Linked DNA regions of Halotia branconii CENA392. The main gene of each other region encodes a partner of the protein of the gene in region 2 in a complex. Links are inferred from orthologs where the notes say so. Each region holds a gene or a part of one and is shown on either strand. Other genes may lie near its edges. The genes, in order: tig and rpsG.

The links.
Region 1: the proteins of rpsG (region 2) and tig are in contact, whole or in part, in a crystal structure (PDB 3GTY), measured with the Thermotoga maritima proteins. The link is inferred for Halotia branconii CENA392 from one-to-one orthologs. Residues at the interface, in WP_004081843.1 of Thermotoga maritima: Lys34, Lys52, Lys55, Glu59, Arg62, Gln63, Glu66, Asn67, Lys69, Val71, Arg95, Ala109, Lys110, Lys111, Gly112, Arg113, Pro114, Glu117, Glu121, Ile124, Ala125, Tyr127, Asn128, Asn129, Thr130, Gly131, Lys135, Asp139, Arg142, Met143; in WP_004081061.1 of Thermotoga maritima: Glu122, Val124, Val129, Leu130, Tyr133, Glu188, Gly259, Ile262, Tyr263, Glu266, Ser270, Glu273, Gln274, Glu277, Arg308, Gln311, Ile312, Ser315, Tyr316, Glu325, Arg329, Arg336, Leu363, Phe366, Trp367, Arg373, Leu377, Arg381, Leu384, Glu387.

The regions. Positions count from the first base shown.
Region 1 is NZ_CP124543.1:873,701-881,200, reverse strand. What follows is about bases 4,659-7,500. They hold tig (trigger factor), read right to left. Parts: upstream 6,868-7,500; coding sequence 5,449-6,867; downstream 4,659-5,448. Other genes in these bases: clpP (ATP-dependent Clp endopeptidase proteolytic subunit ClpP), read right to left, coding at 4,659-5,160. Outside these bases: QI031_RS03895 (GntR family transcriptional regulator), read left to right, coding at 1-768; QI031_RS03890 (glycosyltransferase family 4 protein), read left to right, coding at 885-1,991; QI031_RS03885 (alpha/beta fold hydrolase), read right to left, coding at 2,115-3,035; ATP-dependent protease ATP-binding subunit ClpX, read right to left, coding at 3,112-4,452; more of clpP, read right to left, coding at 4,462-4,658. UniProt on the Bacillus subtilis protein: Involved in protein export. Acts as a chaperone by maintaining the newly synthesized protein in an open conformation. Functions as a peptidyl-prolyl cis-trans isomerase.
Region 2 is NZ_CP124543.1:589,829-597,274, reverse strand. The notes cover bases 2,894-5,681. They hold rpsG (30S ribosomal protein S7), read left to right. Parts: upstream 2,894-3,946; coding sequence 3,947-4,417; downstream 4,418-5,681. Other genes in these bases: fusA (elongation factor G), read left to right, coding at 4,536-5,681; rpsL (30S ribosomal protein S12), read left to right, coding at 3,206-3,589; QI031_RS02655 (HesB/IscA family protein), read left to right, coding at 2,894-3,098. Outside these bases: QI031_RS02665 (phosphodiester glycosidase family protein), read left to right, coding at 1-1,829; QI031_RS02660 (cupin domain-containing protein), read left to right, coding at 2,167-2,586; more of QI031_RS02655, read left to right, coding at 2,757-2,893; more of fusA, read left to right, coding at 5,682-6,614; tuf (elongation factor Tu), read left to right, coding at 6,637-7,446.

The DNA.
Region 1 (7,500 bases), 280 kb from region 2 along the record:
GGCATTTATGTCCGCGCTCAAGGTCATGAGGGTGGTAGCAAGCTGCCATCACCAATCCTCAGACAACATCCTGACGAAGCCTATACAGTTGTGCAGCAAGCACTTGACGAGCTACTGTCTCACGGATGTTCACTCAATCAAGCTAGGGAGCTATTTTTAGCAGAGATTGACTGGCGCTTGCGTTGTAGCGCCCAAGTCCTGGTTGCAGTCCCATCTTATGACATGGGTGCTGGTGAATTAATGGTGTATGAATTAGAAGCAGCCCTCAAAATACCAGTACAACTGGTAGCAATGGAAGAATTAGCCGCTGTGTTAGATAAAACTAACTCAGCTACGGTGGTTACTAGTAGATATTTTATTGGAGATGTAGAAGCGATCGCTGCTCCTAAAGCTGTACGTGTGATACCTTTGGATATCTATGATTACACTAAAGAACTCAATTTGCTCAAAACCCTACCCAAGGAAAACTGTGTAGGCATAGTTAGCCTCAGTTCAGGAATCGCCAGAGCCGCAGAAGTAATTCTCCACGGCTTACGGGGAGATGAACTATTAGTGATGACTGCTCAACCCAAAGATGCTTACAAACTTCATGCGATCGTCAAGCGGGCTGAGGTAATTATCAGCGATCAAGCTTGCTTTGCGACTGTACAGGCGGCAGTGCAAGCATTTGTTGAAGATATTATTCGTCCACCCAAATTGATTAAGGTTGAAAATTATATCGGTACAAATTCGATTAATTTGTTAAAACGAGAACTGGGTTTGAGTTAACCCATAATCAAAGATTATAAAAAGCAAAAAGTTTGTTAAATGTCACAGATTTCAAAAATTTTTGAAACTCATACAGATTCACAGTTTACCAGATTCTGTAAAATATACAAAAACTTGTGAAGATTCTACATATTGGAGCTTCGGTATCCCCTCAAGTAGTAAATGGCATTAATTATGTTGTTTGGTCAGTTGCTCAAAGTCAAGTTTGTCTAGGACATAACGTCAGCATTCTGCTTAATAGTAAACCTCCAGACTCTACTAAAGATTTTGTCAAAAAAGCGGGTATCAATCTGCTTTATATTCATAGTAATCATGGAATATATAACAAACAAGCATTAGAGAACTTACTAAAATATTGTGTCATAGACATTGTTCATTTTCATTCAATATTTATGCTTAACCAAGCCAGCTTATCAGCATATTTGGTTAAACAAAAAATTCCTTACATTGTAACACCACATGCAATAAATCCAGAGTTTCTGAAGAGAGGTTGGTTGAAAAAGTGGCTTTATGGATGGTTAATTGAAAAACCTAGATTGTTAAAAGCATCGGCAATCACAGCAGTCACACTAGGAGAAAAAAGAGCTATACAAAATTATGTTCCTAATTACAAAGGAATGATTTCTTGCATAACTAATCCTGTGAAATTTGAAGATTTTTCCAATATAAAATGGAGTGGAAACACAACTAAGAAAAAACTTGTTTATTTAGGTAGATTCGATGTTTTCCATAAGGGTATTGATATTTTAGTAGAGCTTGCTAGTTTGTTAACACCAAACATTGAAGTGCATTTATATGGAAAAATAGATGCTAAAACTAGCAATTGGTTGAAGCGCATTCAAAATAGTCTTCCTGCAAATATGTATTTTCACCCACCAGTATTTAAAGCAGAAAAAAATAAAATATTGTCCCAAGCAAGTATGTATATCCAAACTTCTCGCTGGGAGGTATTTGGAGTATCAATTGCAGAAGCAATGTATCTGGGATTGCCTTGCGCTATCATGCCAACAATGAATTTAGCTGAGATATTCAAAGAACATGATTTAGGTTTAATTCTACCTAGAAATCTAGAAGAAGCAGCTAAATTACTAGTACATACTTTAAACCAACCAGATATTTTACATCATTGGTCAAAACAAGCTCATTTGTTTGCGAAAGAAAATTTTCAACCCCAAAAAGTAGCGATTGAATACTTAAAACTTTATGAAGAAGTCTTGCATTGATTTTTTAGTTAAAAATAATACTTCAATTAACGTGAGTTCAACGGCTTTAAAAACCCCACTTCCATTAATTTGTTAAAACGAGAACTACTTATACCGTTTCTTTGTAAAGCTGCGCCAAACTCTTTAAACTGCTTGTATTTCTGGTACAGAAATTTGCAAAAACTCTCGCACTCGCTGCATATAAGTTGGTGCATCCTCCAACATTGGGAAATGTGCTGTATTGGGAATCATTGCAAACTCAACTTTGTCATTCAGTGTAGCTGCTTGACGACCCATCTCGGCTGGAATAATTTTGTCATACTCCCCTGCTACCAACAAAGTCGGTACTGTCAATTTAGTAAATTCGCTTGGCATTAATTCAGACTGCGCTTTACTCACTGAAGTAAAAATTGTGCCTAAGGCTGCATCATAATCTGCTTCCAGAAAATCTTGTAAAAACGCCTGACGTTCAGCAGCTAGTATAGGACTATACAAAAATCTCGCCATAAACATCCGGTCAACAAATGGTATTTTTCCCAACCATTTGGGACGGAATTTAACTACATAGCCACCAAATTTATGAAAAGCTGCAAAAGCTTTTTCGTCATACTCAAAAATACCGCTACAAGTCAAAATTCCTCGTTCCACTTTTTCGGGATAGCGATTGAAGAACAAAGTGGCGATAGATGCGCCCATTGAGTGGGCATTAATGTAGATACGCAAAAGATGCAACTTATCTAGTAAAGCTGCCAAATCCTCAGCATATTCTTCCAATTCATAGGTTAACTCTGTAATTGCCTCTGATTGTTCCTGAAAAGATTGAGAATCAACAACAGCTTCACTAGCTTGGACTATGGTTGGCTTACCACCAGAACGCCCAAATCCCCGTAAATCGTAAAGTAAACAATCGAAATGTTCTACTAAAGCTTCAGCCGTACTTCTCCAATACCTAGCTGAACCAGCCCAACCGTGGATAAAAACCATCACTGGTTTTGCCAAGGAAGTGGATGGTTTTTTTATCCATTCGTAGTAATGCTCAACTCCACGAACGTTAATATAAGGCATGTATCTTTTATGATTTGTTAATTACCAGTGGTCGATTGTAGTTTGTTTTTTGCTATTGACCACTGACTAATGACAATTATGCTGATTCTGGCTTCGGTAGTGAAGATGGATGCATGATTAGTTCGGCTGTCGAACGTTTCTCAACCATTTCCCGCGTTACTGTGCAGCGAGTTACATCCTTACGGGATGGTAACTCATACATCACATCCAGCATCAATTCTTCCACAATACCTCGCAAAGCTCTAGCGCCAGTTTTGCGGCGGTATGCTTCTTGAGCGATCGCCCGCAAGGCATCTGGTTTAAAATCTAATTGGACGTTATCCATCTTCAGTAGTTTTTGGTACTGTTTGACCAAGGCACTACGTGGCTCGGTGAGAATCGCCATTAGCGCTTCTTCATCCAGTGGATCTACTACTGCTACCATTGGCACTCGCCCAATAAATTCAGGAATCATGCCAAATTTCACCAAGTCATCCGGTTCCAAATAGCGGAGAGTATCTGCGGTTCGCTTCTCTTTCGACTGTCCTTCTCCAGGCTGAACAAAACCTATTGACTTTTTGCCTGCTCTCTGCTCTACAACTTTTTCTAAGCCGACAAAAGCGCCACCACAGACAAACAGAATATTGCTGGTATCAATCTGGATGCAGTCTTGATAAGGATGCTTACGTCCTCCTTGGGGTGGGACATTGGCAACTGTTCCTTCTAGCATTTTCAGCAAAGCTTGCTGTACGCCTTCGCCAGAAACATCGCGTGTAATTGAGGGATTTTCACTTTTGCGAGCAACTTTGTCAATTTCATCGATATAGATAATGCCTCGCTGGGCTTCCTCTACATCTAAATCTGCCACTTGTAATAGTCGCAGCAAAATATTCTCGACATCTTCCCCTACATACCCAGCTTCTGTTAATGTCGTGGCATCGGCAACAGCAAAGGGAACATCAAGGATTTTTGCCAGAGTTTGTGCTAAGAGAGTTTTGCCACAGCCTGTTGGCCCAATTAACAAAATGTTAGACTTTTGCAGTTCTACCGCGTCATCTGCTCCACCTTTGCCATTACCTTTTGACTGAAGGACTGCCAGCCGTTTGTAGTGATTGTAAACCGCTACTGACAGTACTTTCTTGGCTTCATCTTGACCAATAACGTGGTCGTCTAGATAGTTCTTAATCTCTCTTGGTTTAGGTATTTGATTAAAAGAGAGACTGGAAGAACGGGTGCGACGTTTTTCAGGTGGTTCTGACTTTGGTGCTGGTTGCGACGCAGCGCCATTTGTGTCAAGTAGCTCCTCATCTAGTATTTCATTGCACAAGTCAACGCATTCATCACAGATGTAGACTCCCGGCCCTGCGATTAATTTACGCACCTGCTCTTGAGACTTGCCACAAAACGAACATTTTAAATGGGAGTCGTACTTAGACATACCAGCCTCTTATTTCAGAATGGTGACGTTTTCCCCTGCTGTGGGAAGATTTTGTCTGGAGATAACTTGATCTATCAAACCGTAGTTTTTAGCTTCTTCTGCCGACATAAAAAAGTCGCGCTCAGTATCCGCTTCAAGTCTTTCTAGGGGTTGACCAGTATGATAAGCCATTAACTGATTCAACTTACTCTTAATGTAAAGAATTTCTCTAGCTTGAATTTCTATGTCAATGGCTTGACCTTGAGCGCCTCCTAGTGGTTGATGAATCATAATACGGGAGTCAGGTAAAGACATCCGCTTACCCGCAGTTCCTGCTGTTAATAAGAATGCCCCCATACTAGCGGCTAATCCAAAACATATAGTAACAACATCAGGACGGATTTGCTGAATTGTATCATAGATTGCCATACCTGCGTAGACGGAGCCACCAGGAGAATTGATGTACAGTTGAATATCTTTCTCTGGATCTTCAGAGTCCAGAAATAGTAACTGAGCAACAATTGCATTAGCAATATTATCGTCTATGGGTGTTCCCAAAAAGATAATTCGTTCTCGCAGTAGGCGGGAGTAGATGTCAAAAGCTCTTTCTCCCATGCCGGATTGTTCTACCACCATCGGGACGATGTTGCTAGGACTACTGAGGTGGGAGTAGATATCTACTCGACTATAACTGCTAATGGGGTAGTTTCCCGACTGCGATGTAACCATAAAAGCACATTTGAGAATAAATGAGGACAGAGTTGACAGCAGCGAGAGCCGCCTTTTTCAAGAATGCGATTTCTATTTGAAGTATGTGTTAACCATTATGCCTCATCCATATTCTTCTCGTGTAACACCGTATCAAGCTAAGGCGATAATAAATGCCTTAGTTTACTGAGGATTTTGTAAATATCTAGCCTAAATTAGTCCTAATTGCTGAGTCTTAAGTAAGAATTTTTAACATATTTAAGACTCAGCACTACACTTATAACTGAAAATTTCTGCTTAGGGGAATTTTCATTCTGTGGTATCTGATGTACTTTGTTCTTCAGTCTGAGGTTCTGTTATCTGTGACGTTTCAGTTTCTGCATCTTCGGCAGCACTCAAAGAACCTTCAGGTACAAGCTCAATTGTGGAATTGTCTAACAGCCAATCAATGATTTTTTCTGTTAGTAGCTCGTTTTCCACTACTGATTGCAGTCTGTCTTCATCAATATCTTGGTCTGAGTACTGCTCCAACAGTTCTGTAACTCTAGCTTGAACTTCTTGGGGTGTCACCTCAATAGATTCACGTTTACTGACTTCCCGCAGTCCCATAGACCGTTTCAGGCGTTCAATGGCCTCATCGCGCGATCGCTCTCGTAATTGAGGAATGATATCTTGGGTAAATAGTTTTCTCACATCCAGTCCCTGTTGAGACAACCGGACTGCTGTTTGTGTCAGCATTGTGTCTATTTCTTGCTCAATCAGTGTTGTGGGCAAGTCAACTTCCACATGCTTCAACAGTTCTGCTAATAAAGCTTCCTGCTTATTAGTTTTAGTTTTTTCTTCAGCCTCTTTTTGATATCGCTCTTCTAAAGAAGCGCGCAATTCATCCAAGGTGTTAAAATCACTGACTTCCTGAGCAAAGTCATCATTTAATTCCGCAAGTTCTTTTTCTTTAAGTTCTTTGAGTGTAACGGTGAAAATTGCCGCTTTACCCGCTAATTCTTCGTTAACATAAGGATCTGGAAACTGAGCCGGAATTTCTCTGGTTTCTCCAGGATTCATCCCCACCATGCCAGTTACAAAACCTGGAATAAATTTATCTTCCTGCAAATCTAGTTGAAAGTCGCTTGCTTCGCCTCCAGGAATTGGTGTTGGTTCGGCTGTTTCATCTTCACCTTCAACTTTAGAGAGTAAACCTTTAAAATCGACTACAGCAACATCACCAATTTGGGCTGCACGTCCTTCCACAGGAATCAGTGTTGCTAATCCTTCACGTTCTTGGTTGAGAACGTTTTCTACTTGGGTAGGGTCATACTTAATTTCCTCTGCTTGAGCTTGCAAACCCGTGTACTGCACCAAGTTAACTTCTGGCTCTACATCAACCGCAGCAGAAAAAATTAGGGGCTTTCCTGGTTCATAATTATTTATTAATTCCTCAAACGAAGTACGCAATTGCGGTTGACCAATTGCTTGGATGGCTTCTTGTTTGACTGCTTGCTCTACGCCATCTTGAACTAGTTCTTCCAGCGCTGCTGCCTTGATTCGAGCTGTGCCTAGGCGTTGTAGCAATATCTGCCGAGGCACTTTGCCTTTACGAAACCCAGGAATATTGGTAGTACTAGCTAAATTTTTAATTACCTGCTCGTAAGTTTGCTTGGTAATTTCTGGCGTAATCTCTATTTCCAGCCCTATTTGACTGGCGGGAAGTTTTTCCTGGGTAACTTTCATACTTCGGTTCTATTTTTTGGTATTTTTTACTCCAAGTACATACAAGACGCGATTTACCGCTTCTATAGATTGATGTCTCTTGGTTATGATAGGAGATGCCCACAAGGCAGATCACAAAAATCCAAATATTTATGGATGAGTGTCCTTCAGTAGAGATCCAGTTTACTGCCAATGGCAAAGGACTTGATACTTTACCGCAATAACTTAACCGATTGCATCTCTAAACTTCTAGTAGTTCTTGCGCTTTTCATTGCTGAGGACTCAAAAATCCCTTAGATGTGATTCTGTGAAGATTTTTAATCCCCCTAAAGGGCAATGCTAAATGGACTTATTCATCAGAAGACTAACACCGTGATATCCTAGTTATCAACCAACAGATTTTGTTTCTCATGTTGTACTGTTGGGTTTGCTTTGATTATGATTACCCAACATGGCTATTGAGGTAACGTGTAGCCACCTTTTTAGCTGTACTGGCTTCATTACATTTGGATCATAGTACATCCACTATCTAGGCAACCTGCTCTACAGGTTAAATATTTATTTAATCAAACTGGAGATTTGGACAACGCCAAAACACAAACACCTCAATTTTTTTCACTTAGTAGGGGTTTGTTGTATAATAGTTTATGCTTT
Region 2 (7,446 bases):
CAGCAAAAACTCCACAATCTTTTGCCGGAAATCAAATTTCCCTCAATGGTCGTATCGTACCAGGAGCTTGGTTACAGCGATCGCTAACCACAGGTAAAGTTAAAACTCATATCAGTGACGGAGTACTCAGACAATTAATCGGCATAGATTTATTAAGTAGCAGTAATCCAGCTAGGCAACCAATAGATTGGTTTTCATCAACTAAGCGACCAATTTTAGCTGCCCAATTGTTGGGAGGATATCGCTATTTAGACATTACTAATTTTGCTCAAACAGCCGGATGGCAGCTGCAAGCCAATGGCAATATTTTGGTAATTGCCATCCCTAAAGCACAAGTGAAAAATATTCTTCAAAGCCAGCAACCCTCAGAGAAAAGCGTTGCACCTTTGCAGAGCGATCGCATTGTTGTAGATTTAGATCGCCCAACTCCTTGGCAAGTTTCACAAGGTTTACCCATCAAAAAGCCTCAACTTCCAACCTTAGATCCCGATATTCCCACCCCTAAATCTACTACGCCACCGAATAGAGAGTGGACAGTTACCTTAGATGGAATAGCCGATCCCCTCTTAGTTCAACGCTATACTCCCCTACCACCACCGCCGCCATCACTGCCAGATTTGCTCAAACAACTACCAGCAATACCAGATCCTGATGCATTAATTCAACAAGTAGAGGTGGTCAATAACCAAACAATCATTCATTTAAGCGTTCCCTTCGGCATGTCTCCCCGGATTAGCACTGTAGCTAACCCCAATCGCCTGATGATTGACATTCGTCCCGATGCCATGCTGCCGCGGGATATTACTTGGGCATCGGGATTACGCTGGCGACAACAATTTATCAATTTAGATGCAGAAAGCTTTCCTGTAGTTTGGTTAGAAGTCAATCCCCGCAAAGTTGGAATTACATTAAAACCTATTCGGGCAAATTCCGATACTTTAACAGGTATTGCGCCCTTAATTCAAACAGCACAGCAGTACTTAGCAGCAGCGGCAATTAATGGTGGTTATTTTAACCGCAATAATAAATTACCCTTAGGTGCAATTCGTCGAGATAATCAATGGTTATCAGGCCCTATTCTTAATCGGGGCGCGATCGCCTGGAATGATTCTGGACAATTTTATTTCGGTCGTCTGACTTTACAAGAAACTTTAGTTGCTCCCAACAACCTGCAATTACCAATTTTGTTTCTCAACAGCGGCTACGTACAAAGTGGTATTGCCCGCTACACTCCAGCTTGGGGAGCTAGTTATACGCCCCTGAGTGACAACGAAATTATTCTTGTAATTAACAAAAACCAAATTATCCAACAGTTACCAGGAGGTAAAGCTAGTGAAACTGCCGTTCCTATTCCCCCAGATGGCTATCTATTAACTTTACGCAAAAATGCTGCTAGTACTGCATCACAGTTACCAATTGGTACTACAGTCAGTATTTCTAGTAACACTACCCCTGCTGACTTTAACCGTTACCCTTACATTGTCGGAGCCGGGCCATTGTTAGTACAAAACAATCAAATTGTCCTTGATGCCAAAAGCGAGAAATTTAGCGATGCTTTTATTGCCGAAAAAGCTATTCGTAGCGGTATTTGTACAACTGCAACAGGCACACTAATGATTGCTGCGGTGCATAATCGCGCTGGTGGGGCAGGCCCTAATTTGGCAGAACATGCTCAACTGATGAAGCTTTTAGGTTGTGTAAATGCCCTAAATTTAGACGGTGGTAGCTCTACCAGTCTTTATCTAGGAGGACAACTACTCGACCGTTCTCCTAATACCGCTGCTCGTGTCCACAACGGCATTGGGATTTTCCTACAACAAAAGCAATGAATGAAGAGCAAGGGGAGCAGAGGAGCACGGGAGCAGGGAGCAGGGGAGAATAACAAATAATAATTAATCTCCCATGCCCCATGCCCCATGCCCCATTCCCCATTTCTCATTTCCAATCATTTTTTAAAGTTTAGAACAAGCAGCCATTTTGCTGGATGAAGACTTGATGTAGACTCGACAGTTTTAGTAGTAATTCTTTACACCACAAAGTCTGATTTTGCTATCTTTAGCAAGGTGGAATTGAATTGCTGATTTTCACGGTTGCAAGATTGCGCCAGATTTTTCCATCAGTTGTTAAGAATAATGACGGTTTGTTATGTCTTTAAATGAGGTAACTATGGCTCAATATCAAGAAACCACACAAATTAACACTCTGCCCCTACCCACCGCGCTCACTGCCAGAGGCGTTGCTGCAACTGAACTACGTCCTTGGGGTTCTTTTACTGTGTTGGAAGAAGGGCGTGGATATAAAATCAAGCGTATCGAAGTTAAGCCAGGACACCGTCTCAGTCTGCAAATGCATCACCACCGCAGCGAACATTGGATTGTCGTCTCTGGTACAGCTAGGGTAACTTGTGGCGAGCAAGAAATTCTGTTGGGCAATAATCAATCAACTTATGTACCTCAGTGTACATCTCATCGTTTAGAGAATCCTGGCGTAATTTCCTTAGTTTTAATTGAAGTGCAAAATGGCGAATACTTGGGCGAAGATGATATTATCCGCTACCAAGACGACTATGCCCGTACCGGAAATTAAAACTGATATAATATTCATAGGGCTACAATTGGGAGCTAAAAATTAAATATTTTTTTGTGCAAATTATCTGAATTAATCACAGCACGTCAAGTATCCCTGCCTATTTTAGGTGGGGATATTTAGTGCGATATACTTTTTAAGATGGGGTTTGAATTGCCAAAACAAGTTTTATGATTAATCTAAGTCAAACAGCGGCAAATGAAATCAGAAGATTAAAGTCAAACCAACAGCCAAATATCTTATTTAGATTAGCGGTTAAAGCGGGTGGTTGTTACGATTGGTTTTATGATATGTCTTTTGATGAAACAGTAGAAATTAGCGATCGCGTTTTTGACTTGAATGGCATTCAAGTAGTCGTAGATGCTGAAAGCTTAGATTACGTCAACGGTTTGGCCGTAGATTATTCAGAAGACTTGATAGGCGGTGGTTTTCGCTTCCATAATCCCCAGGCGATCGCCACCTGTGGCTGTGGTAATTCTTTCTCTATCACTGCACCAAATGCTATTGATTGAGAAAAAATTTAAAAATAACATAATAATTTGACATATAGTTAAAAAAAAAGATATAATCAGGATTTGTTAAAACTTAGACCACTAAGCAGCTTCACGCGCTGTAACTCATGCCAACAATACAGCAACTCATACATAATCAACGCGAGAAAGCGCGTCAGAAAACCAAGTCTCCAGCTCTGAAGCAATGCCCACAACGCCGGGGTGTTTGTACTAGAGTATACACGACTACACCGAAAAAACCTAACTCAGCTCTACGTAAAGTAGCGAGAGTCAGGCTTACTTCTGGATTTGAAGTCACAGCTTACATCCCCGGAATTGGCCACAACTTGCAAGAGCATTCTGTGGTAATGATTCGTGGCGGTCGGGTTAAAGATTTACCAGGCGTAAGATACCACATTATTCGTGGCACGCTAGATACAGCCGGAGTCAAAGACCGCAAACAAGGACGTTCCAAGTACGGAACGAAGCGCCCAAAAGAGGCTACAAAATAAAACAGAGACGATTAATCGTGATTGATGCGATTAACCGTTCTCTAAAAGTGTGAGCGAAGAAACAAAAACTAGCTGTGCTGACTTTTTCAATAAAATCCAGCTACACCCTTGAGTTAAGTGAGCAAGTGTAGGTAATTTTTAAGTAGTATCCGATCAGTGCTACAGCATTTTAATCCCAAATATAAGGCTTTTAAATGCTGTTGCCTTGTATGTCCAGTTGCAAGCAGCCAGACCATAGCTCACCTTTGCTGCAACTGTAGAGAAAAATTAACTAAGTCTAGACAGCGATCGCTGCCTAAAGATCCAGTGTCTGATAGCATATAATTTCGTTGCCAAATCCGCATTAAAGGTTGAAGTATGTCTCGTCGTGGTGTTATTCAAAGGCGGCCAGTTCCGCCTGACTCTGTATACAACAGTCGCCTTGTGAGCATGATAATCCGGCGAATTATGCATCATGGGAAAAAATCTCTAGCCGCACGTATTGTTTATGATGCTTTAAAAACTATTGAAGAACGTACCGGCAGCGCTGCTTTGGAAACCTTTGAAAGAGCAGTGCGAAATGCCACACCTTTAGTAGAAGTCAAGGCTCGCCGAGTTGGTGGGGCAACCTACCAAGTACCAATGGAAGTACGTTCAGATCGGGGTACTACTCTGGCGCTACGTTGGCTAGTACAATTTTCTCGGTCGAGACCAGGCCGCACAATGGCCAGTAAGTTAGCTAACGAGTTAATGGATGCAGCCAATGAAAGCGGTAACGCAATTCGTAAACGCGAAGAAACACACCGGATGGCGGAAGCCAACAAAGCCTTCGCACATTATCGTTACTAAGGGAAAAAGCGATATATCGCGAATTTACAAAAACCAAGACGGTTTTCCGTAAAAGTATAGAATCTTAACAAAGAGTAATATACAAGATATCATGAGGCAAAAACTATAGGAGGCTACTGTGGCACGTACGATCCCGCTAGAGAGAGTACGCAATATCGGTATTGCGGCGCATATAGATGCGGGCAAGACAACGACAACCGAGAGAATATTGTTTTACTCTGGCATAATTCATAAAATTGGTGAAGTTCATGAAGGAACTGCCGTAACCGACTGGATGGATCAGGAGCGGGAAAGGGGAATTACTATTACTGCTGCTGCTATCAGTACCAGCTGGAAAGATCATCAAATTAACATTATCGATACTCCAGGTCACGTTGACTTCACAATTGAAGTTGAACGTTCCATGCGCGTGTTGGATGGTGTAATCGCAGTATTTTGTTCTGTGGGCGGTGTGCAACCGCAATCAGAGACAGTGTGGCGACAAGCAGACCGCTATAAAGTGCCTCGAATCGCTTTTGTTAACAAAATGGATCGTACAGGCGCGAACTTTTATAGAGTTCACGAGCAAATGCGCGATCGCCTGCGGGCTAATGCTATTGCCATTCAACTACCAATTGGTAGTGAAACTGAGTTCCGAGGAATCGTTGATCTAGTACGTAATTGTGCCTATATTTACAACAACGATCAAGGAACTGATATTGAAGAAACAGAAATTCCAGCAGAATTGCAAGAAAAAGCAAAAGAATACCGCACCAAGCTGATAGAAGCTGTGGCGGAAACTGATGACAATCTGATGAATAAGTACTTCGAGGGAGAAGAACTTACAGAAGAGGAAATTCGTTCTGCTCTGCGTAAAGGTACAACGGCGGGAACGATTGTACCAGTACTTTGTGGTTCTGCATTCAAAAACAAAGGCGTACAGTTGATGTTGGATGCAGTTGTAGATTATCTACCTGCGCCAACTGAAGTACCACCAATTCAAGGCACACTGCCGAATGGCGAAACTGTAGAGCGTCGGGCTGATGATGACGAACCTTTGTCAGCGCTGGCATTCAAGATTATGGCTGACCCTTATGGCCGCCTAACCTTTGTTCGCGTTTATTCTGGTGTGCTGAAAAAAGGTAGCTATGTCCTCAACGCTACCAAGAACAAGAAAGAACGGATTTCTCGTCTGGTGATTTTGAAAGCAGATGAACGACTTGATGTCGATGAAATGCGGGCAGGAGATTTAGGAGCAGCATTAGGATTGAAAGACACCTTAACAGGTGACACTATTACTGATGAAGCATCGCCAGTAATTCTGGAATCTCTATTTATTCCTGAGCCTGTAATCTCAGTGGCGGTTGAACCCAAAACTAAGAATGACATGGATAAGCTCTCCAAAGCTCTGCAATCTCTCTCAGAAGAAGACCCAACCTTTCGTGTCCACGTTGATCCGGAAACCAACCAAACGGTAATTGCCGGAATGGGAGAGCTGCACCTGGAAATTCTGGTAGACCGTATGTTACGCGAATTTAAAGTGGAAGCAAATGTCGGTGCGCCGCAAGTAGCATATCGCGAAACAATTCGTAAGCACGTCACCAAAATAGAAGGGAAATTCATCCGTCAAAGTGGTGGTAAAGGCCAATACGGTCACGTTGTTATTGATCTGGAGCCAGGAGAACCTGGTAGCGGTTTTGAATTTGTTTCCAAGATAGTCGGTGGTAGCGTACCCAAAGAGTACGTCGGCCCCGCAGAACAAGGAATGAAAGAAAGCTGCGAATCGGGTATTTTAGCCGGTTATCCACTGATTGATGTCAAAGCAACACTGATTGATGGGTCATACCACGATGTAGACTCTTCAGAAATGGCTTTCAAAATCGCTGGCTCAATGGCGATGAAAGAGGCAGTAATGAAAGCCTCACCAGCTCTCTTAGAACCTATGATGAAAGTTGAGGTCGAAGTTCCCGAAAACTTCCTTGGGGATGTTATGGGCGACCTCAATTCACGTCGTGGACAAATTGAGGGCATGGGATCTGATGATGGTCTTGCCAAAGTAACTGCTAAAGTCCCATTAGCAGAAATGTTTGGTTATGCCACTGATATCCGGTCGAAGACCCAAGGTCGGGGTATCTTCTCTATGGAGTTTAGCCATTACGAAGAAGTGCCTCGCAACGTGGCTGAGGCAATCATTGCAAAAAGCAAAGGGAACGCTTAATTAGAAAAGGAAACGAGCATTCATGGCACGCGCAAAGTTTGAAAGGAATAAACCTCACGTTAATATCGGTACTATTGGCCACGTTGATCATGGTAAAACTACATTAACAGCAGCTATTACCATGACCTTAGCGGCTCTTGGTCAAGCGGTTGGTAGAGGTTACGATCAAATCGATAACGCACCCGAAGAAAAGGCGCGGGGTATTACCATCAATACAGCCCACGTTGAGTACGAAACCAGTAATCGGCACTATGCTCACGTAGACTGCCCCGGACACGCTGACTATGTGAAAAACATGATCACCGGCGCTGCCCAAATGGATGGTGCAATCCTTGTGGTTTCGGCTGCTGATGGTCCCATGCCCCAAACCCGCGAACATATCCTGTTAGCAAAGCAGGTGGGTGTACCTAGTCTAGTTGTCTTCTTAAATAAAGAAGACATGGTAGATGATGCTGAACTACTAGAGTTAGTAGAACTAGAAGTCCGGGAACTATTAAGTGCCTATGATTTCCCTGGCGACGATATCCCCATTGTTACAGGCTCCGGTCTCAAAGCACTGGAAAAAATGACTACTAACGCCAAGACACAACGGGGAGAAGATGAGTGGGTAGATAAAATCTATGCATTAATGGATGCTGTAGATTCATACATCCCCACACCTGATCGCGCTGTTGATAAGCCCTTCCTAATGGCTGTAGAAGACGTATTCTCGATCACAGGTCGGGGTACGGTCGCTACCGGTCGGATTGAACGCGGTAAGGTAAAAGTCGGCGATACAGTGGAATTGGTGGGTATTAGAGATACTCGCAACACCACTGTTACTGGAATCGAG